DNA from 4 places in the Micromonospora sp. NPDC047467 genome. Region 1 is predicted to be linked to each of the others. Evidence: riboswitches for the same ligand, from Rfam matches in the RefSeq annotation. Region 1 holds a riboswitch; each other region holds the start of a gene.

Region 1 (7,554 bases):
GTGTCCATGGTCGCCGCGCCGTGCCGCAGGTTGGTCCACGCGGCCCGGTGGAACGGCAGCCCACCCCAGACCACCACCGGGGCGGCCAGGGTCAATGACAGCCACTGCCAGTAGTCGAACTGCCAGGGCGGCACCATGGCCAGCACGATCACCGGCACGCTGAGCGCCGCCGAGACCCAGAGGCGGGTACGCGGCCCGCGCAGCGGGTCCACCGGCTCCTCGGTGGTGGCCGGCGGCGACGGCAGAGCCGCCGTGTAGCCCGTCTTCTGCACGGTCTCGATCAGGTCGTCCGGCGTGACGTCGTCGACGTACCGGACGGTCGCCTTCTCGGTGGCGTAGTTGACGGTGGCGCTGACCCCGTCCATCCGGTTGAGCTTCTTCTCGATCCGGGCGGCACAGGCGGCGCAGGTCATCCCGCCGATGGCCAACTCGATCCGGTTCGGCGCCTCGGGCAGCGGTCTGCTGGTGGTGGTCATCGTCTGGTCCCGTCAGTTGTGCCCGTGGCCGGGGGTGCCGTGGTCGGCGCCGTCGGTCGGTGCGGGTCCGCTCGGGTCGCCGCCGTTGGGCGGGGCGTCGGCCGGTGGGGTGCCGGCCACGACGGTGAACTCGGCGGTGTGCACACTCCCGCCGTGCCGGAAGTCGAGGTAGAGCCGGTAGCTGCCGGCCGACGGCACCTCGGCCAGGAAGGTGACGGCGGGGCCGGGTTTGGTCCGCCCGTCGCCGGGTGTCCCGTCCGGGTGCACGTGCAGGTACGCCAGATCACCCCGGCGCAGTGCCACCAGATGCCCGTACGCGCCCAGGTAGGGCTCCAGGTCGGTGACCGGCTGCCCGTTTCGGCTGATGGTCAGGGTGAGCGGTGAGGTGCGGCCGGGCTGCGGCTCACCGGTCAGCGTGACCGTGTAGCCGTCGACGGTGGTGCTGGTGGCCGGGGCGGGCAGGGGCCGTTCGGTCAGCGCGCCGGGGACTGTCACGTCCACCCCGAGGGTCAGCGGCTCACCGCCGGTCGGGGTGAAGTCGGCGAACGCCCGCCACTGCCCGGGGCCGGCCAGCGGGTTGTCGACCCGCCAGGTGCCGTCCGGTGCGAGGTCGGGGTGGACGTGGCGGAAGCCGGACAGGTCGCGCCGGGCCACGATCAGGTGCATCCGCTTGTCGTGCGCCACGTCGTACCGGGTCACCGGGCGGCCGTCCGGCCCGGCGATCCGGAACGCGAACTCGCCGGCCGGCGCGGCGACCGGTTCGAGGGTGTAGCCACGGTCGGAGACGAGCAGGCCACCGGGGAGCAGACCGGCCGCCTCGTCGTGCGCGGTGGGGCCCGAGGTGTGGGCGGCGCCGCCGTCGTGCCGGCTCTCGGCGCTCGGAGCGGCCGGGTCGGCGACCCGGCCGATCCCGTACGCCGCGCCGAAGACCGCCGCGAGACCGAGGGCGAAACCGCCCAGCCTGGTCACCGTGTTCATCCCGGGCCGCCCGATCACGCCTCGACGAGGTCGTAGCCGGCCTCGTCGACGGCGGCCCGGACCGACTCCACGGCCACCGGCTGCTCGCTGCTGACGGTGACCTGGCCGGTGCCGAGGTCGACCTGAACGTCGTGCACGCCCGCGATGGCGCCCACCTCGGCGCTGACCGCGCTGACGCAGTGCCCGCAGGTCATGCCCTTCACCTGGTACGTCGTGCTGACCATCGAATGTCTCCCTCTGTCATCTCCGAGCCTATACCCCCCGGGGGTAAGTCGGAGACGGATCCGTGCCCTTGTCATGTACCGGTACCCGGTGGGGGTATCCCGGCGAGAGCGACAGTACCATACCCCCCAGGGGTACGCTATCCTGGTCGCCATGACCGCACCGACCCCGATCCGCGGATACACCGCCAGCAAGGACCAGCTACTCACGCGACTTCGGCGCGTCGAGGGGCAGGTCCGGGGCATCGAGAAGATGGTCGACGAGGACCGCTACTGCATCGACGTGCTCACCCAGATCTCCGCGATCCAGGCCGCACTCGACAAGGTGGCCCTGGGCCTGCTCGACGGGCACGCCCGGCACTGCATGCACGAGGGGGCGGCCGAGGGCCGGGCCGACGAGATGGCCACCGAGATGATGGCGGCGGTCGGCCGGCTCATGAAGCGCGGCTGACGACCCTCAGTCCGGTGCCGGGTCGAGACGGACCCGGCGCAGCAACTGCGCGTTGAGCGCCACGACGATGGTGGACGCGGACATCAACAGCGCGGCCACCGCCGGGCTCAACGCCACACCCGCCCAGGCCAGCACTCCCGCCGCCAGCGGCAGCGCCACCACGTTGTAGCCCGCCGCCCAGGCCAGGTTCTGCCGCATCTTCCGGTACGACGCCCGGGACAGCCGGACCACGGCACCCACCCCGCGCGGGTCCGACGACGCCAACACCACCCCGGCGGACTCGATCGCGACATCGGTGCCCGCCCCGATCGCGATGCCCACGTCCGCTCGGGCCAACGCGGGCGCGTCGTTCACTCCGTCGCCGACCATCGCCACGGTCAGCCCTCGCCCCTGGAGCTCGGCCACCCGGCTGTCCTTCTCCGCTGGCAGCACCTCGGCGAAGACCTCGTCGACTCCGGGCCGGAAGCCGAGTTGGGCCGCGACCGCCTCGGCCACCGGACGGGCGTCACCCGTGATCATGGCGATCGTCCGTACGCCCTCGGCACGCAGCTCGCCGATGGCCCGCTGAGCCTCCGGACGCACCTCGTCGGTCAACGCGAACGCGCCGAGCACGGTCCCCGGCAGCCGCACCAGATGCAGCACCGCCGCGCCCCGCGCCGACCACCGCCCGGTCGCCTCCTCCAACTCCGCCGGGAGCGACAGGCCCAGCTCCCGCAGCAGCGCCGGCCCGCCCACCGCGTACTCCGTACCGTCGACGGTGGCCTGCACACCGCGGCCCGGCAGCGATCGGAACTTGGCAGCCGAGGCCGGGCCGGCACGCCCGGCCGCCGTCACGATCGCCCGGGCCAGCGGATGCTCGCTGTCCGACTCGACGCCCGCCGCGATCCGCAGCACCTCGCCCCGCTCGGTGCCCGCCGCCACCACCACGTCGGTGACCACGTGCTCGCCTCGGGTGAGGGTGCCGGTCTTGTCGAAGAGCACCGCGCCGACGGTCCGCATCCGCTCCAACGCCAACCGGTCCTTGATCAGGATTCCGGACCGCGCGGCCAGCGCGGTCGAGAGCGCGACGACCAGAGGGATGGCCAGACCGAGCGCGTGCGGGCACGCGATCACCAGAACCGTGACCGCGCGGACCACCGCCTCGTCGGGCTGACCGAGCGCGGTCCAGACCAGCACGGTCAGCACAGCGGTGCCGGTGGCCACGTAGAACAGCGCGGCGGCGAACCGGTCGGCCAACAGTTGCGCCCGGCCACCGGAGGCCTGCGCCTGCGCGACCATCCGCTGGATGCCGGCGAGGGCGGTCTGCTCACCGAGCGCCTCGACACGGACCCGGACAGCCGAGTCGGTGGCCACCGTACCGGCCACCACCCGATCGCCCGTCGACCGCGCTACCGGCCGGGACTCACCGGTGATCATCGATTCGTCCAGTTCGGCGTCACCCTCGACGATCCGGCCGTCCGCCGGCACCCGACCCCCCGGGCGGACCAGCACCACGTCGTCGATCCGCAGGTCGGTCACCGGCACCGCCTCGACCCGCCCGTCCGCAGCCACCCGCTCGGCCTCGTCCGGCAGCAGCGCGGCCAGCGCCGCGAGCGCGCCCCGCGCCTGCCCGATGGCCTTCATCTCCTGCCAGTGCCCCAGCAGCATGATGGTGACCAGCGCGGCCAACTCCCACCAGAAGTCCAGGTCGAAGGCGCCCACGCTGGTGGCCAGCGATGCGGTGTAGGCCACGGTGATCGCCATCGCGATCAGCAGCATCATGCCCGGTGCCCGGTCCCGTACCTCCCGGACCGCGCCGACCAGGAACGGCCAGCCGCCCCACCAGAACACCACCGAACCGAGCACCGGGCCCACCCAGGATCGGCCCGGTACGTCGCTCAGGCCCAGCTGATCCGAGACGAGATGGCTGGTCAGGACCACCGGGATGGTGAGCACCAGGCAGACCCAGAAGCGGCGACGGAACATCGCCGGATCGTGCCCGACGTGCTTGTCATGCCCCGCGTGCTTGTCGTGCTCCGCGTGCTGCGTGGGCGCGGCGGGGGTGGCGTGCCGCTGGCGGTCGGGGTCGGGCGCTGACGGAGCGGGCATTCCTCCAACATGCCCCGCCGGTGGCCGCCACGCGAGTGGTTCGCCTATCCGACACCCCGTCACGAACTGCAAGCCCGCTGTGGCCTGGTTAGCATTTCCCAGGATGACTCTCCATACGACGCCGCACACCCAGGCTGCGGCGCCACCACGTCGTGGCGCCACTGCCGGTCAACCGTGCCGGGCGATTACCGTCCGTGATCGAACGATCGTCAGTCGGCGGTCCATCGCGCCTCTCGCAGCCGTTTCCCTGTCAACGGTGAACCGACCGGTCCGCTGACACGTACCCCGCACCGGATCGTTGGGAGTTCTCGCATTGGGTTCCGACCACAGCCGTTCCGCTCCGCCCGCCCCGCCGGGGGTGCGACGGATCCTCGTCGCGACGGTGGTGCCGCTCTTCGTGGCCACCGTCCTCGCCGCGGTGGTGCTCTGGCCGCGCGACGGGTCACCGCGCGCCGGTGGCGAAGCGGACGTGCCGCGATACCACGGCACGGTGACCCGGGTGGTGACCGAGCCCTGCCCGCCGGCGGCGAACCCCGAGGGCACATCGGCCGCCGGGGACGGGCCGTGCGGCACGGTGGACGTACGGGTGGAGGACGGGCCGAGCGCTGGGCAGCAGGTCCAGACCCCGGTCCCCGCCGGGCCCGGAGCGCCCCGGGTGGCGGTGGGCGACGAGGTCATCATGGTCGAGTTGACCGATCCGACCGATCCCGCCGCCAGCAGTTGGAACATCGCCGAGCACCAGCGGGGAACGCCGCTGCTGTGGCTGGCGGTGGTCTTCGCCGCCGCGATCGTCGCGTTCGGCCGATGGCGGGGCCTCGCCGCGCTCGCGGGGCTGGCGGCCAGCTTCGCGATCCTGCTCACCTTCGTGCTGCCGGGCATCGCCGCCGGGGGGTCACCGCTGCTGGTGGCGGTGGTCGGCGCCGCGCTGATCATGTTCGTGGTGCTCTACCTGACGCACGGGGTCACCGCGCAGACCTCGGTCGCGGTGCTCGGCACCCTGGGCAGCCTCATCCTCACCGGCGTCCTCGCCACCATCGCCACGGCCGCCACCCACCTCACCGGCTTCGGCAGTGAGGAGGCGACGACGCTGTCGATGTTCCAGGGCGACGTGGACCTGCACGGTCTGCTGCTCGCCGGGATCATCATCGGGTCGCTCGGCGTGCTCGACGACGTGACGGTCACCCAGGCGGCCACCGTCACCGAGTTGGCGAACGCCAACCCGGGGCTGACCCGGTTGCAGCTCTACCGGGCGGCCACCCGGGTCGGCCGCGCCCACATCGCCTCCACGGTCAACACCATCGTCCTGGCGTACGCGGGCGCGTCACTCCCCCTGTTGCTCCTGCTCACCGCCGACTCGCGGCCGATCGCGCAGATCCTCACCAGTGAGTTCCTCGCGCAGGAGATCGTTCGCAGCGCGGTAGCCACACTCGGCCTGATCGCCGCCGTGCCGCTGACCACCGGGCTGGCCGCGGTGGTGACCGCGGCCGGGCGGTCGGATGCCACCCCGTCCGCCGATGCTCCCGCCCCGCGCCCCCGACCGGACCGGGCAGAGGCACTGGCGGCACTCGGCTCACCGCGAACGGGTCGACCCGACGGGCCGGACCAGACGCGGACCCCACCCCCACCCACCGCCACCGATCCGTGGCCGCAGTCGAACAGGAGCACAGATACGGCATGGTGACACTCCTCAGCGTGACCGGATCGGGCAGTCGTCCTGGAGGCCACGTCACTGGTCACTCAACGCCATGGCGAAATGACGCTTTTGGTGGGCATCCAGGCGTAGCTCACCCGGTCGACTCTCGGGTAACCTCGCTGCCGGTTACCGATGTAGGCGCGAAGCGGCGCCTGCGGTGCCACCGCCCAATCGCCAACCGGCGAGCCGGGGACCCAGGCACGTGGGGTGAATCCGCAGCAGCGGTAGGGGCCACTTCCGCCCCGAACCCGTCAGCTAACCCGGTCGGCGGTCGACGGAAGGGAACATTGTGACGGCACCCCTACGCCGCTGGTTGACACCCGTGGTGGCCGTGATCGCCGCACTGACCGTGCTTGCCGGGCCCCTCCCAGCCCACGCCGCCCCGGCGACCCCCACACCGTCCGGGCACGAGGAGGACAGCGAGCCAAAGCTGCTCAACGACGTCATCGAGCAGGCCAACCGCGACTACTCCGCCGCCAAGTCCAAGTTGGACAAATCCAAGAAGCGGCAGTTGGAGCTCGCGATAGAGGTCGACCGGGCCAAAGCCGACCTGGAGGCGCTGGCCCCGCAGGTCGGGCAGATCGCCGCCCAGTCGTACCGGACCGGCCGGATCGGCGCGATCGCGATGCTGCTGGAGAGCGACGCTCCCGACTCCTTCGTCCAGCGCGCCGCGACGCTCGACGAGATGAACATGGTCAACGAGAAGAAGCTCGCCGAGGTCAACACGGTCAAGGCCCGCGCCGAGCAGGCCAAGCTGGCCCTCGACACGGAGGTCCGCGAGCAGCAGAAGCAGACCGCACTGATGGCGAAGCGCAAGAGCGAGGCGGACAAGGCGCTCTCCCTCGTCGGCGGGAAGGGCTTCACCGGCGGCCTGGTGGATGCCACCTCGCGGGTCGCGAAGATCGGCCCGGGTCGCACCGCCGACGGTGACTGGAAGCCGCAGTCGTGCAGCGAGGACGACCCGACCACCTCCGGCTGCGTCACGCCCCGCACGCTGCACGCGTACAAGGAGGTCAAGCTGGCCGGCTTCAACCGCTTCGTCGGCTGTTACCGCCCCGGCGGGCCGTGGGAGCACCCGAAGGGCCGCGCCTGCGACTGGTCGCTGCAGAAGAGCGGCTTCGCCCCGTGGCACAACGAGGACACCCGCAAGTACGGCAACAACGTCGCCGCGTTCCTCATCCGTAACGCCGACCGACTCGGCATCTACTACGTGATCTGGAACCGACAGATCTGGTTCCCGGCGACCGGGTGGAGTTCGTACAGCGGGCCGTCGAACCACACCGACCACGTCCACATGTCGCTGCTCTGACCACGCCTACAGCAGTCGACGAGGGCCGCCCCACATCGCGCGGGGCGGCCCTCGTCGCGGGTCTCGGGCTACGTCAGGCGGCGGCGGGCGCCGCCGGGCCGTCCGGGGCGGCGGGCACGTCGAGCGTCGCGGCACCGGCCGGTACGGGGGTCACCGGACGCACTCCACCTGCGGCGAGGCGGTACGACACCCCCACCACCGCGCACCGCCCCTGCGCCACCGCGTCGGCCAGCACCGGCGACTGCCCGAGCAGCATCTCGACGGTCTGTGCGATGTGGATGTCGACGATGCCGTCGATGTCGTCCACTCCCTCGGCCGTGGCTCGCCGCAGGCTGGGC
Region 2 (7,554 bases), on a different contig from region 1:
ATCTTCGCGGTGGCGGCGGCCGAGATCCGCCGGCTCTATCCGGACCTGCCGCTGCCGAGGGCCGTCCGCTCCACCGGGGTCGACCCGGTGGAGCTGGTGGTGCCGGCAGCCGGGTTGGAGACCGCGGTCGTGGAGGCGGCCGCCGGCCTGCTGGCCGAGGTGGACGGCACGGTGGGGGTGATCACGCCGGTCCCCCGCCGGGACGAGGTCGCCGGTTGGCTCGGCGCGCTCGGCGCGTCGCGGCTACAGGTGGTGACCAGCCTGGAGGCCAAGGGCATGGAGTACGACGGCGTGGTGCTTGTCGCACCGAGCGAGATCCGGGCGGATCCGGGGGCGGGCGTACGCACGCTCTACGTCGCGCTGTCCCGTGCCACCCAGCGGCTCACCACCATCGACCCGATCGGCTGAATCCGAATCGGCGCGGCCCGGAGTCGGCACTGCCGGACAGTTGCATACATAGCGATGTGAGCATACATTTGACCCGGTCCCGGACGGCAACGGAGGGTGGGTGTCGTGGGTGCAGGTCATGACCACCACCACGCCTCGGTCGCCAATGCCGCGCACCAGCACCGGGGCCGACTCTGGGCGGCATTCGGGCTGCTCGCCACCCTGATGGTGGTCGAGGCGGTGGCCGCCCTGCACACCGGCTCGCTGGCCCTGCTCTCCGACGCCGGGCACATGTTCACCGACGTGCTCGGCATCGGGATGGCGCTCGCCGCGATCACCGCCACCCAACGGGCCACCGGCGACCCGCAGCGCACCTTCGGGCTCTACCGCCTCGAGGTGCTCGCCGCCCTGGCCAACGCCGTCCTGCTCTCCGGCGTGGCGATCTACGTGGTGATCGAGGCGATCCGCCGGTTCGGCGACCCGCACGAGGTGGTGGCCGGCCCGATGCTCGCGGTGGCCGTACTCGGCCTGCTCGCGAACGTGGTCGCGTTCGCCCTGCTCCGCACCGGGGCCCGGGAGAGCATCAACCTCCAGGGCGCCTACCTGGAGGTGCTCGGCGACCTGCTCGGCTCGGTCGGCGTGATCGGGGCGGCACTGCTCATCACGGTCACCGACTGGTGGTGGGCCGACCCACTGGTGGCGGTCGCCATCGGCGTGTTCATCCTGCCGCGCACCTGGCGGCTCGGCCGCGCCGCGGTCCGCATCCTGGTGCAGGCCGCCCCGGAACACCTCCAGGTCACCGCCGTGCACGACCGGCTGGCCGCCGTGCCCGGCGTCGTCGAGGTGCACGACCTGCACGTCTGGACGCTCACCTCGGGCATGGAGGTGGCCTCCGCACACCTGACCATGGCCCCCGGCGCGGAGGTCGGCGCCGTGCTCACCGCCGCGCGTGCCGCCCTCCAGGAAGACTTCCGGATCGAGCACGCCACGCTCCAGATCGAGCCCGGGGCCGCACCCGGTGCCTGCGGTGCCGTCACCTGGTGACAATTTGCCGAGATTTCATCGCATTAGTCGACATTCACGGTGACGACGTAGGCACCGTCCGTCACATTGGCTGCACCTGCCCCAGCGGCACCGGTAGGCTCGGTCTCGGCCACCACCAGGCGGCGCCCTCCCGGCGCCGGTGGGGGCCGCCGCCTAATCGCCCGAGAGGGCGAACCGGGGAACCACGTTCCTGGGGTGCATCCGCGTCAGCGGTAGGGATCTTCCGTCCCGAACCCGTCAGCTAACCCGGTCGGCGGCTAACGGAAGGACACGCATAGTGGCACCAGCACGACCCCCCGCCGCCCGACTGGCGGCGCTGATCGTCATGATGTTCACCCTCGGCGTCGCGATCCCGGCCGGCGCAGCCTCGGCCGCTCCCCCGGCCGCCCAGCGGGCCGCCGCAGCACCCAGCGACGACGAAGAGGGTGGCACCCCGGCCCTGCGGGCCCAGCTCGAAGCGGCCAGCAAGGGCTACCTCGACGCGAAGCGCGCCCTGGACACCTCCGTACAACGGCAGCAGCAACTCGCCACCAAACTGAAGACCACCGAAGCCGAGATGAACGAGCGCAACGGCAAGGTCGGTCAGATCGCCGGCGTCGCGTACCGCACCGGCCGGCTCAGCACCGTCTCGGCGCTGCTCAGCACCAACACCCCCGAAGGCTTCATGGACCGGGCCGCCGCGCTGGACGTGGTCGCCGCCAACGAGGACCGGGCACTGCGCGACCTCCTCGCCACCAAGGACGAGGCCAACCGCACCCGCGTCGCCCTCGACGGCGAGATCCGCGAGCAGCGCAAGCAGGTCGAGGTGATGGCCAAGCGCAAGGAACAGGCCGAGCGAGCCCTGACCGTGGCCACCACCAAGCCGCAGACCACCACCGCCGACACCAACTCCAACCGGGGCACCTCCAGCGCCAACGCCAAGGCCGCGCCGCGCAACTCCGACGGCTCCTGGCCGTCCGAGTCGTGCAGCGTCAACGACCCGACCCCGGCCAACGGCTGCATTACCCCCCGCACCCTGCACGCCCTCAACCAGGCCAAGGCCGCCGGCTTCACCCGGTACGTCTCCTGCCACCGCTCCGGCGGCTCCGGCGAGCACCCCAAGGGCCGGGCCTGCGACTTCGCCGCGCAGAAGAACGGCTTCGGCGGAGACGCCACCGGCGGCGACAAGACGTACGGCAACAACCTGGCCGCGTACTTCATCCGCAACGCCGACCGACTCGCCGTGCTGTACGTGATCTGGTACAGGCAGATCTGGCTACCCAGCAGCGGGTGGAAGTCCTACAGCGGAGCGGGCGGCGACCCGTCCAGCGATCACACCAACCACGTGCACCTGTCCGTGTACTGACCCGACCCGGCCGGCGCCTCTCCGATGTGGGGCGCCGGCCGTCGGCCCTCAGGCCGCTGAGCGGGCTGGCCTGGCACCGGCCGCACCCCGATTGCCCGGCAACGCCAGCCATGATCGCGCTGCAACCAGGATGTAGTGGCCTCGCAAGCAGCCGGAGGCCACTACATCCTGGATCGAGCACGATCATGGCGAGGTCGCCGCGCACAGGACGCGGCTCGCGGCGCGGCGCGGCGGCGCGCGAGGGCGCGAGGGCGCGGCGGCACGGCGCGCGTGGGCGGGGCGGCGTGGGCGCGGGTGTGGTCAGGCGGGGGTTGGGGGGTTGTCGGTGCGGTCGAGGGCCGCGCCGAGTCGGGTCGCCAGGGCCAGGTGGGCGGCTCTGGCCTGGCGAAACGCGTACCGGAAAAGGGGCGCTGGCGCCCGCAGGGTGATCTCGACGTCGATCCGGACCAGGCCGTCCGGCTCGGTGCGTAGCCGGGTGTGGTTGCGCACCGTGGTGGCCGGCCACTGGCGGGCCACCGTGACGATCTCGTCGTCCTCGCAGACCAGCACGTCCGCCTGGTAGGTGGTTTTGAAGCGCAGCGGGCCGGCGGCCAGCCGGTCGTTGATCGTGTAGCTGGCCCGGGCGCCGGGCCGGGGCGGGACCCGGCGAACCCGGATGATCAGCGGATGCAGCTCGCCCTGGCGGGTCAGGTCGCTCAGCAACGCCGCCGCGTCGGCGAGTGAGCAGCGGGCCTGGACGGTGTAGCTGAACGTATCGCTGCTGAACACACCGTCTCCTGCCGTCGATGGTCGCACGATCGTCCCGTACCCCGGTCAGGCTGGCAACGCCCGGACGGACGCCGGCCGTTGCCCCGGCATTCGCGGCGCGTTATCACTACCGTCGGCTGTGGGGATATCACCGGTCGTGACGGAGGGCGGAGACATGAACGGCGATGCTCGGTGAGCGGGCACGTGATGGTCTTCGCGCCCACTCCGCAGCTGACGGTGACGGTGGACCAGCCGAACGACCATCCCGAACTGCACCTGCACCCCGGCGGGCAGGGTGTCTGGCAGGCCCGCATGGTGCTGTCGCTCGGGGTCGACGTGGTGCTCTGCGCCGCACTCGGCGGCGAGATCGGCCAGGTGCTGGAGCCACTGCTGGTCAGCGAGGGCGTGGACCTCAAGGTGGTGGTCCGTGACTCCGGTAGCGGCGGGTACGTGCACGACCGTCGGGACGGCTCCCGGCAGGAAGTCGCCGACGTGCCGGGGCAGCCGCTGAGCCGGCACGAGCTCGACGAGTTGTACAACCTGGCGCTCGGCGAGGGCCTCCGCGCCGAGGTGAGCGTCCTCAGTGGGCCCAACGCGCCGTGGCTGGTCCCGGCCGACGTGTACCGGCGCTTCGCCGCCGATCTCGGCGCCAACGGCAGCCGGGTGGTGGTCGACCTCTCCGGTGATCATCTTGGCGCGGCACTGGAGGGCGGAGTGTTCTTCCTCAAGGTGAGCCATGAGGAGCTGATCCGCGACGGCCGCGCCAGCAGCGACGACAGCGCGGAGCTGACCCGGGCGATGTACGAACTGCACGCCGCCGGCGCCGAGACGGTGGTGGTGAGCCGGGCCGACCAGCCGGCGTTGGCGCTGATCGACGGGGAGCTCTTCGAGGTGGAGATGCCCCGGTTGGAGGCCGCCGACCCGCGCGGCGCGGGCGACTCGATGACCGCCGGGGTTGCCGCCGTTGTCGCTCGCGGCGGGGACATCCGGACCGCCATCCGCACCGGTGCCGCAGCCGGGGCGCTGAACGTGACCCGGCACGGCCTGGGCACCGGCCGGTTGGACTCGATAACCGGGCTGGTGGAACGCGTCCGGCTGGTCCCGGCGGACAGCCGGCCGCAGGAGCGGACCACCCCCGACGAGCTGGCCGACCGGGCGGTCGAGAGATGACCCTGCGGGTGCTGGTCACCAACGACGACGGGATCGCCGCGCCGGGCATCCAGGCGCTGGCCTGGGCCGCGGCGCAGCGGGGCCTGGACGTGGTGGTCGCGGCGCCGCTGGAGGAGGCGAGCGGCACCAGCGCCGCGATGAGCGCGGTGGAACGGGACGGCCGGGTGGTGGTGCACGACCATCCGCTCCCGGACCTGCCGGGTGTGCCGGCGTACGGGGTCGGTGGCTCGCCCGGGTTCATCACGCTTATCGCGCTGCACGGCGCGTTCGGCCCACCGCCGTCGGTGGTGTTGTCCGGCATCAACCGGGGCGCGAACGCCGGCCGCGCCGTGCTGCACTCCGGCACGGTTGGTGCCGCGTTCACCGCCGCCACGAACGGCTGTCGGGCGATGGCGGTGTCGCTGGACGTGCTGTCGGCGGGTGAGGCGACGGCCGCCAGCGGTGGCGCGGCGGTGGACGCCGCAGCCCGGGTACGCGACGCCGAGCGGCACTGGAGCACCGCCGCCCGGGTCGCCCTGGACCTGCTGCCCCGGCTGACCGCCGGGCCGCTGGAGAGCGTGCTCAACGTCAACGCCCCCGACCTGCCGCACGGCCGGCTGCGCGGGGTGCGCCGTGGTTCGCTGGCCAGCTTCGGTCAGGTGCAGATGACGGTGGCCGAGTCGGGGCACGGCTTCGTGCGTACCTCGTTGGAGGAGCCGGGGCAGGCCGCGCAGCCCGGCACGGACGTGGCGTTGCTGGCCGGCGGGTACGCCTCGGTGACCGCCATCCGGGCGGTCACCGAGGCGGCCGACGTGGACCTGACCGGCCTGGATGAGCAGCCCTGACGGGCAGGATGGTCGACGCTCAGGCGCCGGGAAGCACCTCGGGTGTGGCGGCGCCGGCGAAGTAGGGCTCCGGAGCGCCGAAGAGGCCGAGCAGGCCGGTTACCCAGAGCTGCCGGTGCACGAACCGGCTCGGTTCGGTGACCACCAGCTTGACGCCGCTGACCTCGGCTGTCTGGAAGCCGGCGACCATGGCGCTGATGCCGACGGAGTCGATGAAGGTGACCAGCCTCATGTTGAGCTCGATGCGGAGCGGACGGCCCTTGGCCAGCACCTCCGCGATCGCTTCTCGCACCTCGTACGCTGTGTCGACGTCGATCTCGCCTCGTGGGGCGATCTCCACGACTCCACCGGACAGAACTGATTGCACGATCGACAGGCTCACGCGAGCACCTCCACCCGCCCGTCCCCCGGGCGCCTCATCAGTACGCGGGCCGCGACCGAGAGTATTCCTCCGACGGCCTCGGTCGCCACCCCTCGGGATGAGCAATTCACGGATCCGGGCTCACAAAGTCGCCCATATCCCCACTTTTCGGTATCTGATCACTCAATACTTTTCGTCATCTGCTCAGTCGACAATCGGTCGGAACCAACGTGCCGCGGACAAGGGTAGCGGCCCCAGCCCGACGCGCCCGACAACCGACCTGACCCGCGCCTCAGCCCCGAGTGGTACCGGCGTGTCGCGCCTGCCCACCGGCAGCAGATCCAGGCCCATGGTTGTCGACGCCGCCTAGCATCGACCCGGGACACCCACCGTGACGGAGAGGACCTTCGATGATCAAGAGACTGGCTGGGCTGGCCGGCGTCGGCGTACTGCTCGCCCTCGTGCTGGCCTGCGGGTTCGGTGGTGGCGGGGACGACGATGACGACGATGACGACGACTTCGCCCGGGGCGCTGCCGTGGTGACGGTGCGCTGAACCGGCCGGTGAGCCGTGCCGGCCGGGTTTGCGCGCGGTCGGCGCGGGGCACTGCGGGGTGAGCGAGCCGTGACGGCTGGACAGACGCCGAAGTCCGAAGTGGTTGGCGGCTTCGGCACCCGAGGAGGTAACCACGATGTTCGGAACCAACCTGCTGGACCGCCGCAGCAAGCCGGAGCGGATCGCGGACCAGGCGTGGGAGCACCTGGTCTCCGCCGTCAGCTCCGCGGGCGACAGCGTCCGGGACACCGCCCGCTCGGCCCGCCGCAGCAGCGGCGACCTCGCCGACGGCGCGGGTGACCTGGTGGGTTCGGCGGCCGAGGAGGCGCGGCGGCGAGCTTCGCGTGCCTTCGACGCGCTCGCCGGCCGCCAGCCGGCGCTGCCCTGGACGCTGCTGATCGGCGCCGCGCTGGTCGGCGCGGCGGTCGGCTGGGCCGTCGGCTCCGCCGCCCGTGCCGCCGGCAGTCGGGATGACCGCGCGGTGGACGACGTCGAGTTCGTCGACGTCGACCGCCCCAACTCCCCCGTCGGCCTGGACGACTGACCACCCACCCACCCGCCACGGGCCCCGCTCGACCTCCGGGTCGGCGGGGCCCGCTCGCGTATACGGGGCAATTTTCAGGGCCGGTCCGCCGGGGTGCCGGACCCCTCAGGCAGCCCCGGCGGGCCGGTGTAACGGAGGGTGGTCCGGGCGCACCCCCGGACCACCCAGGTCAGCGACTCGTGCAGGTGACGGTGGCCGGGGGTGAGTTGCTGCCGGTCCACGAGCCGAGGAACCCGACGGTGGTGCTGGCTCCGGCGCCGAGCGCGCCGTTCCAGCCGCTGTCCCGGACCGAGACGACGGCCCCGCTCTGGGTGTACGTGCCGCCCCAGAGTTGGCTGATCCGCTGCCCGTTCGGGAAGGTCCAGCCCAGCGTCCAACCGGCGATGGGCGCGCTGCCGGAATTGCTGACCACCAGTTCGGCCTGGAAACCCCCCGACCAGGAGCCGGTGACCCGGTACGTCGCCGCGCACCCGGCACCCGGAGGCGGCGTGGTCGGAGGCGTCGTCGTCGGAGGGGGCGTGGTCGGCGGCGGCGTGGTGGGAGGCGGCGTGGTGGGAGGCGAGGTAGTCGGGGGCGGC
Region 3 (7,554 bases), on a different contig from region 1:
GGAGTGACCCGGTAAGGTGCCCCGGTGCGGCCCTTCCGGGCCGTCGCGTCGTTTGACGCGCCCCGGGGAGGAGACATACGTGCTGGTGACCCTGCGGAGCGTCGGGACCCCGGCATGACGAGCACCGCTGACGCCTCGGCGGTTGCGCCCGCACCCGCCGTGGCGCGGCTTCCCTCGCTGACCGGGCTGCGGTGGATCGCCGCGCTGCTGGTGTTCGGCTTCCATGCAGGCACCATGCGGATCATCGCCGAGCCGGACTACAAGGCAGTGGTCGACGGGGTGTTCGCCCTCGGCCTGTCGGGGGTGCAGTTCTTCTTCATCCTCAGTGGCTTCGTGCTGGTCTGGTCGGCCCGCCCGGGCGACTCGCGGCGAACCTTCTGGCGGCGGCGGGTCGCCAAGATCTATCCGAACCACCTGGTGCTGTGGGCGGCGGCGCTGCTGGTCGCCTGGTGGTTCGCCGATCCGGTGCTGCCGGCGGCGGCCCTGGAGAACCTGCTGCTGTTGCAGGCCTGGGACCCCCGGCCGGGCTGGTTCTACAGCATCAACACGGTGAGCTGGTCGCTCTCCTGCGAGTTCTTCTTCTACCTCTGCCTGCCGCTGGCGCTGCCACTGCTGCGCCGGGCCCGTCCGTCGACGCTCTGGGTGCTGGTCGTCGCGCTGCCGCTGGTGATCCTCGCGCTCTGGCCGGCGCAGCAGTTGGTGCCGGAGGTCAGTCGGTGGTGGTTCACCCAGATCTTCCCGCCGGTGCGGTCGCTGGAGTTCTGGCTGGGTGCGGTGGCGGCCGAGTTGATGCGCCGGGGGCTGTGGCGTGGTCCCGGCCTGACGACGGCCACCGTCATCTTCGTGGCGACCTGGGTGGCCGCCTCGCAGTGGATCCGCGCCGAACTGTGGACCACCCTGCTCGCGGTCGCGTACCTGCTGGTGATCACCGCCGCCGCGGACGCGGATGTGCGGTCCCGGCGTTCGCCGTGGCGGTCCCGCCCGCTGGTCTGGCTCGGCGAGGTCTCCTTCGCCTTCTACCTGGTGCATGTGCTGGTGATGACGAGCGTGCTGCGCTGGAGCGGGGACTGGGGGACCGGCTTCCGTGGCTGGCGTGGCCCGGCGGTGGTGCTCGGGTTCCTGGTGGTGAGCCTGGTTCTTGCCGGGTTGCTGCACCGCTTCGTCGAGACGCCGCTGATGCGCCGGCTCGCGCCGCGCCGCGCGGCCCGACCGGCGGCCGTCCCCCGGCAACGGACCGGCGACGCCGAGGCCGCTGGCAGTGAGGCCGTTGGCGGCGAGGCCCGTGGCAGCGGAGGCACCGACAAGCCCGACGAGCGATCGACGTACGCCGACTCGCGCTGACGGGGTCCATCCTGGTCGGACGCGGTCGGCGCGGCGTGGGTCGACACGCCCGGTGCCGATGCGCCCGATCGGGGCCGGCGGTAGCGTGGGACCGTGCTTCCGGTCGCCCTCACCTGTCCCCTGTGGTGGGTGGCGCGTTGGGCGACACGGGTGCTGACCGGCCTCGCCGTCGTCGCCGCCCTCGCGCTGGGCGCGGGCACCTCACCGGGTGCGCCGTCGACGGCGGCCGCCGGGGCGTCGACGGTCGCCGTCGGGTCGGCCGTGTCGTCGTACCGGCCCGCCTCGGTGGTCGGCGTCGGGCACCCGGCCTCCGCCGCCGAGATCACGGCCGACGAGGCCGGCTCGGTGCGCGCGACCGACCCCCAGCCGGCACCGCCCGGCGGCGAGGGTGCCCTGCCCGCCGCCGCGGTCGGGCTGCTGCCGGTGGGCCCGGCCGCCGACCGGTTGCCCCGCGCCGACGACCCGGCCAGCGCGGGTCCTCGCGCCCCACCCGGGCGCTGAGCCCTCGGGACGCCCGTCCCGAGCCCTGCGGGACGCCCGTCCCGCCACCGCACCTGTCGACACACCGCTCCGCACCCCGCCAACCCGTGGCCCGCCCTGGCCCGGACGGTCGTGCGGCTTCCCATCGCAACGCTCTCTTGCCGAGGTGCCGACCATGGAGACCGTCGTCTTCTACCAGTTCCTGACCGAGGTGCCGCAGGCCGCCGCCATCTGGTCGGCCCTGCTCCTGCTGGCGCTGACCGTGCTCGCCGTCCTGGTCGCCCGTCCCGAGCGGGACACCCCGGCGGTCGACCCGGCGCCCACCGCCCGGGAGTTGGCCGCCGCCGAGGCCGCAGACCTGCGCCGGTACGCCGAGGAGGTGGCCGTCGCCGCGGCCGGCGCGGCGCAGACCGCCCGCCGTCGGCGCGCCGACTGGCTGACCGCTCAGGAGCAGGTGGAGCAGGCCTGGATCAGGTACGACGAGGCGGACGCCGCCGCCCGTCGGTTCGCGGGCGCCGGGGCGCTGCCCACCCCGCGTACGCCCCGCACGCCCACCGAGTACGCGGCCCGGGAGCGCTACCTGCACCAGGCGGCGATGGCGGCGCACTGGCGGGGAGACCTGGCCATGCGGCAGCTCAGCGACGTGTTCGGCCACCGGCACGGTTGGGATCCGCGCCGGCACCCGGTGGAGCAGGAGGCGCTGCTCCACCGGGCGATCCGCAACGCGAGGCGGGCCGACTACGAGGTCGCCGCCGCGCGGGAACGGTTGGCGTGGCGCGACGCCGAGTTGGCCGCGTCCTCGGCGCGTGCCCTGGCCGACGAGGCGTACGCGGCGGCGGCTCGGCTGCGGCCGACCCGGGCGATGCCCCGCCGAACCGTGCGGGTGGCGGCCCTTCCGGCTGCTGCGGCGCGCTGGCGTCCGGCCCGGGTGGGCTGAACGCCCCGAATATTCGGTGAGCCCGGTCACACCTTCCGGAAACCGGGCGGCTGACGCGTTCGGCCGGATTGTTCGCGCGGATGTGTCGGCATTGTCGACGACCTGTCCGCTTGTCGACCTGAGGTGCCGCCGTAACCGCTCGTCCCATCGAGTCACGTCAGTGGCAATACGCCCAGAAATTGTCGCGCCGCCTGAGGTTTACGCAGCTGAACCAGGCTTGGCAGGGTTCAGGCCGGCCAGTAGTGTCGTCCCGTCCGGTGCGGTAATCGATCGCAAGTGGCGACGCCGCGCTGACCCGCTCAATCGTGATCAACGAACCGGGGACCCACCAGTAAGTCCGGGGTGAATCCGCGAGCCACGGCCCGCGGTAGGGCGATCTTCCCGCCCGAATCCGTCAGCTAACCCGGTAGGCGGTGTCGGAAGGAGTTCCATCCTCATGCAGCACCCCTGCACCCCTCGGCCATTCCTCCGCCTTCACGGCGTAGCGGTACCCGCGCTTGTCCGTCTCGTGACGGTGAGCTGACCCCCCCCGGGTCACCGCCTTTCCCGCCCGGCCGTGCCGGGCGTTCCCCTGAGCGGTTCACCATCCGCGGACCACGGTCCGCGCGCTGGCGCCTGCCCGAATATCGGGCTGCCCCGGTGTGCCGCTCTCCCCCCGAACCGTGGAGGAACCGTGAAGCACACCCTGCAGCGTCAGCTGCGTCGTCTCGCCACCGAACGTCCGTACCAGATCGCCGCCGCCTCCGTCGCGGCCCTCGCCATCGCGACCACCACCGGCACCCTGGTTGCCGGCGGCGATGACGCCCCGGCCAGCCAGCACACCGCGACAACGGTCGCCGAGATGCGCAGCGACACCGCCGCCTCCCGCAGCGAGGCCCGCGTCGCGTCCCCCTCGGCCAGCGCCGCCCCGAGCACTGCCGCCCCGTCCGCCAGCGCCGCGTCGCCCGCCGCCAAGGCCAGCAGCGACCCGGACGTGACCGTCAAGAAGGCGGCACCGAAGCCACCCGCCACCAAGGTGCTCGACTACGACTACCAGGTGCAGAACACGTACTACAACTGCGGCCCGGCGGCGACCCGCAACGCCCTCAGCGCCGCCGGCATCAACCGCACCCAGAATCAGCTGGGCGCCGAGCTGGGCACCACCGAGATGGGCACCAACTCGGCCCTGGACACCACCCGGGTGCTCAACGCCGAGGTCAAGGGCTCTCCGTACCAGACCCGGATGTTCGCCGGCTCGCCCAGCCCGGCCCAGATGGACCGCCTCCAGGCTGATGTCGTCACCGCGATCACCGACGGTCGCGGCGTGGTGGCCAACGTGGCCGGGGACGCCGTCGACACCAACGGCGGCTGGCACTCCTACGGCGGCGGGCACTACGTCGCGGTGGTGGGCTACAAGGACGACGGCCGTACCGTCCGGATCGCCGACTCGGCCGACGCGGCAAACGCCGAGTACTGGATGACCACGATCGACCTGGCCAACTGGATCGCCACCCGGGGCTACTCCGCCTGACCCAGGTGGAGTCCGAAGACGCCGCGGGCGCCGACCCCCACGAGGGGCCGGCGCCCGCGGCGTCTTCGTCGATGCCGGGGCGACGGCTCTCGTCGCGGGCTGCGAACCGTGGGAGACTGCGGCCGTGGTGGATGAATCGGGTGGTCACGCCGACCGTAGGCCGGTCCTGCTTCTGCTGCACGGCATGGGGGCGACAGGTGACGTCTGGCTGCCCTGGGCTCCACTGTTGGAGCAGCACTGGCCCGGGCGGTGGCTGGCACCCGACCTCGCCGGCCATGGCTGGTCGGCCCCGCTGCCGTCGTACTCCTTCAGCGGTTTCGCCCAGCGGGTCGCCCAGGCTCTGGCGCCCGGCGACCGCATCGTGGTGCTCGGGCACTCGCTGGGTGGGGTGGTCGGCCTGGCGCTGGCCGCCCGCGCGGCCGGGACGCCGGTGGACGCCGTGGTCGGGTTGGGCATCAAGGCCGTCTGGTCACCGGACGAGCTGACCCGCGCCGTCGACCTCGCCGCCCGCCCGGTCAGCTGGTTCGCCAGCCGCGCCGAGGCGGCCCGCCGCTATCTGCGGGTCGCCGGCCTGGCCGGCCTGGTCCCGCCGGACGATCCGATGGTGGACGCCGGCCTGCGCCAGGTCGACGGTCGGTGGCGCCTCGCGATGGACACGAGCGCGTTCGCCGTCGGCGAGCCCGATCTCGCCGCGCTGCTGGCGGCGACCGACGTGCCGGTGGTGCTGGCGCGCGGCGAGCACGACCCGATGGTCACCGACGCGCAGCTCAAGGAGTACGGCGTGCCGGTCGCCACGCTGCCCGGGCTCGGGCACAACGCGCACGTGGAGGACCCGGCGGCCGTGCTGGCGCTGCTGGACGCGTACCGCTGAGCGGTGGGTCAGGTCAGGGGAGTGAGCTGCGCCGGCCGTTCGGTCGCCTGGTGCGTCGGCGCCAGCTCCCGGCGGGCGGCGGTCAGGAACGCCTCGGCGTACGCGTCGGCGGGGAAGTCGCCCAGGTAGCGTCGGCGGGTGGCCCAGCGCGCCTCGGCGAGCGGGTCGGTGTCGAGCAGCGAGGTCAGCACCTCGACCGCGTTCGACATGTCCCGCCGCAGCACGTAGCCCGACCCGGCCAGCGGGAAGTTCTCGGTGAACCGGTCGCCCTCGTCGCCCATGTCGGTGACCGCGTACGGCTTGCCGGAGTAGAGGTAATCCGAGATCACCCCTGACACGTCGGAGATCAGGGCGTCGGAGCGGTTGACGCACTCGGTCAGGCTCAGCTCCCGGGCTGCCGCGCCGACCACGTGCTGCCGCCCGGTGCGGCCCCGGTCGGCGACCAGCAGTTCGGTGAGCCGGCCCAGCTGACGGGCCGAGGTCGGGTTCTGCGCGGTGTAGGGGTGGGCCCGCAGGATCACCGTCGCGCCGCGCTCCAGCAGCCGCCGCAGCAGCTCCTCGGCCACCGGCAGCGAGCAGTAGTCGGCGTCGGCGTGGTGCCCGGTCCAGGTCGGCGTGTACAGCACCGTGGGGTGGGCCAGCCCGGTCGCCGGCTCGGGGCGTACCTCGATCGACTCGACCTGGGGTCGGCCCACCACGACGAACTTCTCCGCCGGGATCTGCACCCCTGCGCGGGCGTACCGGTCGATCGCCGCCGGACCGGCCACGAAGATCCGGTCGAAGATTCCCGACACCGGGTTGGCGCTGGGCGCCTTGTCGCTGTCGCCGTGGTGCAGCTGCACGTGGGTGAGCTGGGTGAACCGGATGCAGTGGCTGTTCTTCGCGCCATGGTTGACGTAGAAGGCCACCCGCAGGCTCGGCACCAGCGCGTCGTCCATGGCCCGCAGGGTGGGGCAGTAGACGACCGGCGCGCTGGTGGCCGCGGCGATCGGCGCGAGGAACTCCGGCTCTCGCACCATGACCATGAACGGGCGGCCGATCCGCTCCAGGTACGGCAGCCACATGGTGACCTGGTACTCGGAGCCGGGCGGCGCGGAGAAGTGGAGCAGGAACTCCGGCTGGTGCCGACGCAGCGCGCGGGCGACCGGGCCGCCGCCGCTGCTCGGCCGGAACCGTCGCCGGGCCAGGTCCAGCGCGACGGCACCGGCGCCAGCGCCCACGAGCAGGCTGGCGGCCAGTGCGACGGTGGCGGGCAGGGTGAGCGCGGCGGCCAGGGCCACGGCGGCGAGCAACCCGAGCAGGCCCACACCGAGTTGACCGGCGATCAGCGGGGTCCAGGTCCGTACCGGCAGGTTGGCCGCCCGGATCTCCAGGTTGCCGGCGGCGCGCAGCGGCCCCACCAGCAGCACCAGCCCCAGCAGGACCAGCGCGGTGGCGACCAGCGCCAGGTCGACCCCGTCGTCCAGGCGCCGGGAGTAGCCGACCAGCACGGCGGCGGCGATCAGCGCGGTCTCGGCGACGAGGTCGGCGCCGGGCCGGATCCGCTGTTCGGCGGCGGCCGCGACCAGCGCGGCGATGGCCAGCGCCAGCCCCCATCCGGTGGCACCGGTCAGCGCCACCACGACGAACGCCAGTACGGCCAAGCCGACGCTCAGGCACCGAGCGGCCAGCTTTCGGATCAGGTCACCACGCATGCCGCTCCGTTCGCCGCCGTCCCGCTTCCGGTGCCCGCGTCAGCTCGCGGCGATCGTGCCGGCCGACACCTCGACCCGCCCCGACCCGGGCTGGGCCGGCACGGTGGCCTGCGTCGGCCCGTCGCCAGGCGCCCGGCGTACGTCGATGACCTGGCCGGTCAGGTCGGACACGAGCACGTCGAGCGACGACTGGGCGACGGCCTCCGCGGCGAGCAGGGTGTGCTCCGGCTCCTCGCCGAAGGCCCGCGTCCGCATCGGGGTGGCCGTCCGCTCCGGGTTGATGCAGTTGACGCGGACGCCGACGTCGGCCCACTCGTCGGCGAGCGCCTGGGTCAGGTTGACCAGGGCGGCCTTGGTGGCCGAGTAGAGCGCGTAGCGAGCCCGACCCCGGGTGTACGAGCTGGACGTGTAGAGCAGCAGCTGACCCTTGGTCTGCTGGAGGTAGGGCAGGGCCTGGCGGGCGATGGTGACCGGGCCGACGAAGTTGACCTGCAGGAGCCGGTCCATCGTCTCCTCGTCCATCTCGGCCAGGGCGCCCCGCTCCAGGATCCCGGCGGTGACCACCACGTGGTCGATCCGGCCGGTGGCCTCGAAGGCGGTCTTCAGGGCGGCCTCGACGTCCTCGGCGCGCTCCACGTGGGTGCCGGTGGTGGAGCGGCTGAACGGGAAGACCTGGGCGCCGTAGCGCCGGGCCAGCTCGGTCAGCTCGTGGCCGATGCCG
Region 4 (6,840 bases), 520 kb from region 1:
TGCAGAGTGAGTTGGCGCTCAACCGGGTCGGTGACCTCGCGTCCCGCTACTACATGTCGGGCCCCTCGCAGGAGATCGGCGCGCTGCTGGTCAGCGCCAAGCCGGACACCCTCACCGAGCAACTCACCCTCCTCGACCGACTCGCCGCGCGTGAGCGCAAGGAGGTCGAGGGCGTGCTGGCCGTCCGGGCCAAGTACGACGCCGAGAAAGAGAAGCTCGACGCGCTGATCGGCACCCAGACGAAGCAGCAGAACGACCTGGCGGCCAAGAAGAAGCAGATCGACGTCGAGATCAAGAAGCTCGAGGCGTCGCTGCCCAAGACCACGGTCAAGACCACGGGCTGCCCCACCATCAACGGTGTGGTCAACGTGGCGGCCCAGAAGGCGATCAAGACGGCCTGTCAGCAGGTCGGCAAGCCGTACGTCTGGGGTGCCACCGGCCCGAACTCGTTCGACTGCTCGGGCCTGACCCAGTACGCCTACAAGTCGGCCGGGATCAGCCTCACCCACCACACCGGCAACCAGTGGAACGAGGGCAAGGCCATCTCGCGGGCCGACGCCCGCCCCGGTGACCTGGTGTTCTTCTTCAGCGACCTGCACCATGTCGGCCTCTATCTGGGTAACGACCAGATGGTGCACGCCCCGCGCGCCGGTAAACCGGTGCAGGTGGCAAGCATCAACCACATGCCGGTCGCCGGGTTCCGCCGACCCGGCTGATCCCCACCAGGCACGACGACGGCCCCCGGTCACCGACCGGGGGCCGTCGCGGTTTTCAGCGGTACGCCGGTCAGCGCGGCGCGCCCACCGGGGACGGCAGCACCTGCACGTCGGCCAGGTTGACGTACATGATGCGGTGGCCGAACTGGATCTGCACGTACCTGTTCTCGCCGCGGATCACCGTCCAGTCGCCGGGCGAGGAGCCGTCGACCGTGCTGGCCCGGTAGTACTCACCGGGCAGCACCGCGCCGACGGCGTACCGCTGCCCGGCGGCGAGGGTGTACTGCAACGGCGAGATCGCCTGGTAGGGCACACCGGCCGGGTAGGCGGCCTGCTCCGGGTACGCCCGCCCGTACACCGGAATGGTGGCGCGGCCGGGCTTCGGGGTGACCACCACGCCGACGGTCCAGGTGGCGGTCGGTGCGGTCTTCGGGTTGTGGAACCAGGCCCGCTGCCCGAGGTACCAGATGGCCGTCCAGTCACCCTGCCGCCCGGCCAGCGCGTACGTCTGGCCGGCGGAGGCGCGGGCGCCGTGGTCCGACACCTCCATCGTGTTCGGGGTGCCGTCGGGGCGCAGCGCGATGTCGTTGACCAGTGGCGCGTCCGCGGCCGGTGCGGTGCGCAGCACCACCGACGACGATCCGCGCGGCGGGCACGGAACGCCGGGGGTGACGCATCCAATGAACGCCGGCTGGTTGGTGGCGTAGTCCGGGTCGATCCGGACCAGGCCGGTCGCCGGGGTGCCGGTGTCCAGGCGCGGCGCGTGCAGCAGGTCGAAGTAGTGCGTCCAGTCCCAGTACGGTCCCGGGTCCCAGTGCATCCCGCGCACGGTCGACGCGGTGGTGCCGGGCACGTTGTCGTGGCCGATGATGTGCTGGCGGTCCAGCGGGATGCCCAACCGCAGCGCGAGGTGTCGGACGAGCTTCGCGGACGTCCGGTACATCGCCTCCGTGTACCAGGTGCCCTGCGCGGCGAAGCCCTCGTGTTCGAGCCCGATCGACTTGGCGTTGACGTACCAGTTGCCGGCGTGCCAGGCAACGTCCTTGGTCTTGACGTGCTGGGCGATGTGCCCGTCCACCGAGCGCAGCGAGTAGTGCCAGCTCACGTACGTCGGGTCCTGGACGAGGTTCAGGGTGGTCGCCCAACTCGCCTCGGTGTCGTGGATGACGATGTATTCGATCTTCTGCCGGGCGGGCCGGTCGGAGAGGTCGTGGTTGCCGTAGTCCCCGTCGCCGAACGCCTCGTACGGCGCGGGAATCCATTCACACGAGATGGTGCGCGGGCACTCCAGACCATCCGGGCGGGCGAGCTTGCGCAGACCCAGCCGGTCCAGCCAGGAACGCTCCGGCCGTACCGTGCGGGCTGGCAGCGTGACCCGCTGACCGTCGTCGGTCACCCGGGACTCGCCCGCGCCGATGGTGGTGAAGACCTCGTCGGCGAAGGCCGCCGCGGCGTCGGCGCTGTCCGCGCCGGCGTAACGGGCCACCGCGCCGTACCAGGCGGACGGGTCGCTGCCGGCGCCGACCGGCGCGCCCAACTCCCGTTGGTACGCCGCCAGCAGCGCTGCCCCGCCGCGGATGTTCACGTTGGCGTCGGTGCGTAGCGACTCGGGGGCCGCCCCGGTCAGCGCGGCGGCGGCGTCCACGGTCTGCAGGGCCGCGCTGGGCGGCGCGGAGTCTGCGGTGTGGCGGGGTGCCAGCGTGGTACGCGAGTCGTCGCCGCGCGGGTCCTCGGTGCCGGCGTCGTGGTGGCCGCGTCCGGGCAGGGCGGTCACGTGCCGGGCGTCGGTCAGGTGCATCGGGCCGTAGCCGCCGCTGGTGCTCGGTGTGCCGGCGTTGCTGTCCCAGCGGGACTCCAGATAGGAGACGCCGAGCAGCACGGCGGTCGGTACGCCGTACTCGCTGGCTGCGGCGGCGTACTGCTGCTGGCGGTCGGCGGTGGCTGCGGCGGCGGCCGGACCGGCGGGCAACGGTAGTGCGGTCGCGGCGACCACGGCGGTGACCAGCAGTGCGTGCCGGCCGGACGACAGGGTTGGATGGCGCATCGAACCCCCTAGATTGCGTGGGTAAGGGTGAGGCCACCCTCCCGCCGGCCGGGAGTCTGCGTCAATACCTTTCCATGTATGCACACGTCCGGAAGGAAACTTTCGCCCACGGTCCGTGACCCCTCCGGATCGGTACGGAGTGTCACGGCCCCACGGGTTGCGGATTGGTAACGGCCGTCTCTACTCTGGTCATTTGTCGGCCCGGTGGCAGGTCTGCCCGTCCCGGGCAGTAACGGACCGACACCGCCGAGTCGCTTGCGAGCGAGCCGGGGACCCAGGTTCCCCGGGGTGAATCCGCAGTCACTGCGGTAGGGCGCCGACTTCCCGCCCGAACCCGTCAGCTAACCCGGTAGGCGGTCAGGAAGAAGGAGTACGGAACCCCGGTGGCACTTCATGCCCCGCGGCCGTCGTCCGGGCGGTCGGCGTCAGCCGACCCGACACCGACCGCGCCGCGTCCACGCTGGCCCCGCTTCACCACCGCCCTCGCCGCCCTGGTCGGCGTCGCCGTCGTCCTGACCGGCAGCGCCACGGCGGCCCACGCGGACCCGTCCGTCGCCGAGATCGAACGCCAGATCGACGCCGACTGGAACAAGCTCGAACCGATCATCGAACGGCACAACGCCACCCGCACCGACCTGGCCGCCAAACGCAAGCAGGCCGACGCCCTGGCCGCCCGGATCGCTCCGCTGGAGCGCCAGGTCGACGCCGCGATGGACAAGGTCAGCGCCCTGGCCGTCCGCGCGTACATGGGCGAGAACGTCTCCACCGTCAACGCCGTGCTCGGCAGCCGGTCACCCAGCGAGATGGTCGGCCAACTGGAGATGCTCGACCGGTTCGCCCACAACCAGCAGCAGGACGTACAGCAGGTGTCCGACCTGCGTGACGAGCTGGCCCGGCAGAAGGCGCCGCTGGACGAGATGGTGGCCCAGCTGACCCTGACCGAGGCGCAGCTGGCGGCGAAGAAGAAGCAGATCAACGCCGAGATCGACAAGCTCCAGAAGCTGCGCCTCAAGGTGTACGGCAACGGCGGCGGCGGTCCGCTGCGTCCGGCGCCCTGCCCGGCCAGCTACCCCGGCGGCGGCGCGGGCACGGCGGTCAAGTTCGCCTGCGCCCAGATCGGCAAACCCTACGTGTGGGGCGCCGAGGGCCCGAACTCGTACGACTGCTCCGGGCTGATGCTGGCCGCGTGGGCCAAGGCCGGGGTGTCCCTGCCGCACAACGCCGCGCAGCAGAGCCGGGTGACCAAGGACGTCAGCCGCGCCGACCTGCGCCCCGGTGACCTCGTCTTCTACTACAGCGACATCCACCACGTCGGCATGTACGTCGGCAACGGCTGGGTGGTGCACGCGTCCCAGGCCGGTCAACCCGTCAAGATGAAGAAGGTCGACGACGGCCCGATCCACAGCTACGGCCGCCCAGGCTGAGCCTCTGCTGGTCGAGGGCCCGTCGCGATCCGTCGCGGCGGGCCCTCGTCGTTGACCCGACCCTCAGCGGGTCGGCCAGGCCCGCCAGTTCTGCCAGGAGCGGCTCGGCGTCGGCCCCCGCTGACCCTGGTAACGCGAGCCGTAGACCACCGAGCCGTACGGGTGGTCGGCCGGCGAGGAGAGCCGGAAGATGCAGAGCTGCCCGATCTTCATGCCCGGCCAGAGGGTGATCGGCAGGTTCGCCACGTTGGACAGCTCCAGCGTCACGTGACCGGAGAAGCCCGGGTCGATGAAGCCGGCGGTGGAGTGGGTGAGCAGGCCGAGCCGGCCCAGGCTGGACTTGCCCTCCAGGCGGCCGGCGAGCTGGTCGCCGAGCGAGATCACCTCCAGCGTCGAGGCGAGCACGAACTCGCCCGGGTGCAGCACAAACGGCTCGCCGTCGGGCACCTCGACCACCGAGGTCAGGTCGTCCTGTTGCATGGCCGGGTCGATGTGCGTGTAGAGGTGGTTGTTGAAGACCCGGAACAGCCGGTCGAGTCGTACGTCGATGCTGGACGGTTGGACCAGGGTGGGCTCGAAAGGGTCCAGGCCCAGCGCGCCGGCCTTGATCTCGGTGACCAGGTCGCGGTCGGAGAGCAGCATCGGACCACCATAGCGAGGCACGCGGTGACCAGCGTGTCGAGGTCGCTCTTCGTACATTTGTTCGATAGAATGCCGGCATGGCTTCCTGGTCCGATTTCGCCGCCGACGAGCCCCGACTCGCCGACGGGATCCGCGTTCTCCTGCAGCAGTACGGGCCGGGCTTCGGCTACCTGGCCACGGTCCGCGCCGACGGCGGTCCCCGGGTCCATCCGGTCTCCCCGGTCATCACCGACGAGGGTCTGTTCTGCTTCATCATCGACTCGCCGAAGCGCCGTGACCTGGAGCGGGACGGCCGCTATGCGCTGCACTCGTTCCCACCGGAGGAGAGCGACGACGAGGCTTACGTGGCGGGGCACGCCTGGCCGGTGACCGATCCGGCGCGGGTGGCCCGGCTGGCGCAGACCGCCCGAGCGGAGCCGCAGGTCGACTGGCGGCTCTTCGAGTTCACCGTCGACGTGGCGATGCTGACCCGCCGCGAGCACCAGATCACGGGCATTCCTGGTCTCCCGCCGAGCCGTCCGGCCGTTCGGGTCTGGCTCGACCCGCACGCCCCGACGGCTGCGGCGCCGCTCGGCGTACCCCAGACCCGCCCGACCCGTCTCAGCCGTGACGTCCAGTGCACGGCCGCCTGACCACCGCCCGAAGACGCCGGTGCCGGCTTCGTCGTGACGGAGCCGGCACCGGTGGTACGCGGAGAAGTTAGGCCGCGCGGTACGCGTTCCAGGCGGTCAGCATGCGGCTGGCCTGTCCCGGGGTGAACTGATACATGCACGAGTCGTAGGTGTAGTCCATGAAGTTGGTGATCGGGTCCAGCCCGGCCGCCGAGCAGGTGTTGCGCCCGGTCGGGCACTGGTAGGCCGGCGACGCCTCGGCCGGGGTGTCGCTGACGCTGTCACCCGAGCCACCGCAGCCACCCTGGAAGGTGTGGTAGAGGTTCAGCCAGTGACCCACCTCGTGGGTGCCGGTGTCGCCCTGGTTGTAGTTGGTGGCGGTGCCGCCCGGCAGCGACTCGTTCAGCGCGACCACGCCGTCCATGCTGCTCAGGTTCCGCTGCGGGAAGGTCGCCCAGCCCAGCAGGTTGTTGCTCAGTTCGCCGAGGTAGATGTTGAGCGTGTTCTTGCCGCCCACCCGCAGCGAGGACTTCATCGACCGCTCCGCCGACGAGCCCTGCACGATCGGGTACCACGATGGGTTCGTCACCCGGTTGATCTTGTCGAGGCGGAAGGCGAACGCGGTGACCGCGCCGCCGGTCGCGCCGGCGTACGCCTGGTTGAGCACGTTGATCTGGGCGGTGACCAGCGAGTCCGGGATGTTGCCGCCGGCCCGGGTGCTGTTCTCCTGGATCACGTGCACCACCACCGGGATGGTGACGGTGGCCAGTGCCGTCGCGCCGGCACCCGTGCGGAAGTTGGCGCGCTCCCGCAACGCCGCCGCGAGGTCGGCTTCCCGGTCGCGGACCTGGTCGGCGGTCAGTTCGTTCGGGTCGTGCTTGGCCGCACCGCCGGGCCTCATCCGGGCGTTGGCGTGGCTGTCGGCCGGCTCCACGCAGGCGCCACCAGGCGCTGCCGAGAGGGCTGAAGCAGCCGGCACGACACCTACGGCGGCGGTGCTGAGCAGCAGCGCGAGGGTTGTCGACGCGACACCGGCGGCACGCCGGGTCAGCAGGTTGGGACGGAGTCCCATGGGCCCACCTCTTTCTGGCGGCGCGGCAGGGGGTGTGTCACGCCATGGCGGAGAACGTGTGGCAGACGTTACAACCCATCGATGCATTTGAGAACGACTATATGTTGCCGTGAGGAAACTTCTTGCTGGCCCGCGTCCCGCTGTCGGCACGCGGGGATGCCTGGGTGCACCGGCTCGGCGACTCGGGTACAGTGGTGCCGCCCGCGGGTGTAGTTCAATGGCAGAACATCAGCTTCCCAAGCTGACAGTGCGGGTTCGATTCCCGTCACCCGCTCCACGATCGAAGCCCTGGCAAGGACGCGAGTCCCGCCAGGGCTTTCGATGTTCCACG

What was found. A riboswitch is a leader RNA that binds a small molecule or an ion and turns the genes downstream of it on or off. The one in region 1 is predicted to bind cyclic di-AMP.
Region 2: another riboswitch for cyclic di-AMP. It lies ahead of ABZ780_RS13605 (hypothetical protein); the one in region 1 lies ahead of ABZ780_RS06660 (hypothetical protein).
Region 3: another riboswitch for cyclic di-AMP. It lies ahead of ABZ780_RS27705 (C39 family peptidase); the one in region 1 lies ahead of ABZ780_RS06660 (hypothetical protein).
Region 4: another riboswitch for cyclic di-AMP. It lies ahead of ABZ780_RS04200 (NlpC/P60 family protein); the one in region 1 lies ahead of ABZ780_RS06660 (hypothetical protein).

The regions. Positions count from the first base shown of each region.
Region 1 is NZ_JBEYTO010000002.1:524,375-531,928, reverse strand. It holds gene ABZ780_RS06690 (heavy metal translocating P-type ATPase) at 1-476, opposite strand, end outside; gene ABZ780_RS06685 (hypothetical protein) at 489-1,454, opposite strand; gene ABZ780_RS06680 (copper ion binding protein) at 1,469-1,678, opposite strand; gene ABZ780_RS06675 (metal-sensitive transcriptional regulator) at 1,830-2,126, shown strand; gene ABZ780_RS06670 (heavy metal translocating P-type ATPase) at 2,133-4,091, opposite strand; gene ABZ780_RS06665 (YibE/F family protein) at 4,528-5,895, shown strand; cyclic di-AMP (ydaO/yuaA leader) riboswitch at 6,062-6,192, shown strand; gene ABZ780_RS06660 (hypothetical protein) at 6,197-7,216, shown strand; gene ABZ780_RS06655 (carbonic anhydrase) at 7,290-7,554, opposite strand, start outside.
Region 2 is NZ_JBEYTO010000004.1:229,570-237,123, reverse strand. It holds gene ABZ780_RS13615 (AAA family ATPase) at 1-408, shown strand, start outside; gene ABZ780_RS13610 (cation diffusion facilitator family transporter) at 514-1,431, shown strand; cyclic di-AMP (ydaO/yuaA leader) riboswitch at 1,572-1,703, shown strand; gene ABZ780_RS13605 (hypothetical protein) at 1,757-2,776, shown strand; gene ABZ780_RS13600 (SRPBCC family protein) at 3,077-3,544, opposite strand; gene ABZ780_RS13595 (PfkB family carbohydrate kinase) at 3,716-4,693, shown strand; gene ABZ780_RS13590 (5'/3'-nucleotidase SurE) at 4,690-5,517, shown strand; gene ABZ780_RS13585 (STAS domain-containing protein) at 5,537-5,899, opposite strand; gene ABZ780_RS13580 (hypothetical protein) at 6,289-6,432, shown strand; gene ABZ780_RS13575 (hypothetical protein) at 6,569-6,976, shown strand; gene ABZ780_RS13570 (cellulose binding domain-containing protein) at 7,146-7,554, opposite strand, start outside.
Region 3 is NZ_JBEYTO010000012.1:72,670-80,223, reverse strand. It holds gene ABZ780_RS27720 (acyltransferase) at 115-1,341, shown strand; gene ABZ780_RS27715 (hypothetical protein) at 1,435-1,842, shown strand; gene ABZ780_RS27710 (hypothetical protein) at 1,997-2,758, shown strand; cyclic di-AMP (ydaO/yuaA leader) riboswitch at 3,045-3,186, shown strand; gene ABZ780_RS27705 (C39 family peptidase) at 3,432-4,268, shown strand; gene ABZ780_RS27700 (alpha/beta hydrolase) at 4,393-5,139, shown strand; gene ABZ780_RS27695 (CDP-glycerol glycerophosphotransferase family protein) at 5,148-6,833, opposite strand; gene ABZ780_RS27690 (bifunctional cytidylyltransferase/SDR family oxidoreductase) at 6,873-7,554, opposite strand, start outside.
Region 4 is NZ_JBEYTO010000002.1:3,637-10,476, forward strand. It holds gene ABZ780_RS04190 (NlpC/P60 family protein) at 1-716, shown strand, start outside; gene ABZ780_RS04195 (N-acetylmuramoyl-L-alanine amidase) at 787-2,760, opposite strand; cyclic di-AMP (ydaO/yuaA leader) riboswitch at 2,995-3,130, shown strand; gene ABZ780_RS04200 (NlpC/P60 family protein) at 3,144-4,184, shown strand; gene dcd (dCTP deaminase) at 4,248-4,826, opposite strand; gene ABZ780_RS04210 (pyridoxamine 5'-phosphate oxidase family protein) at 4,904-5,458, shown strand; gene ABZ780_RS04215 (zinc metalloprotease) at 5,526-6,509, opposite strand; tRNA gene ABZ780_RS04220 (tRNA-Gly) at 6,713-6,786, shown strand.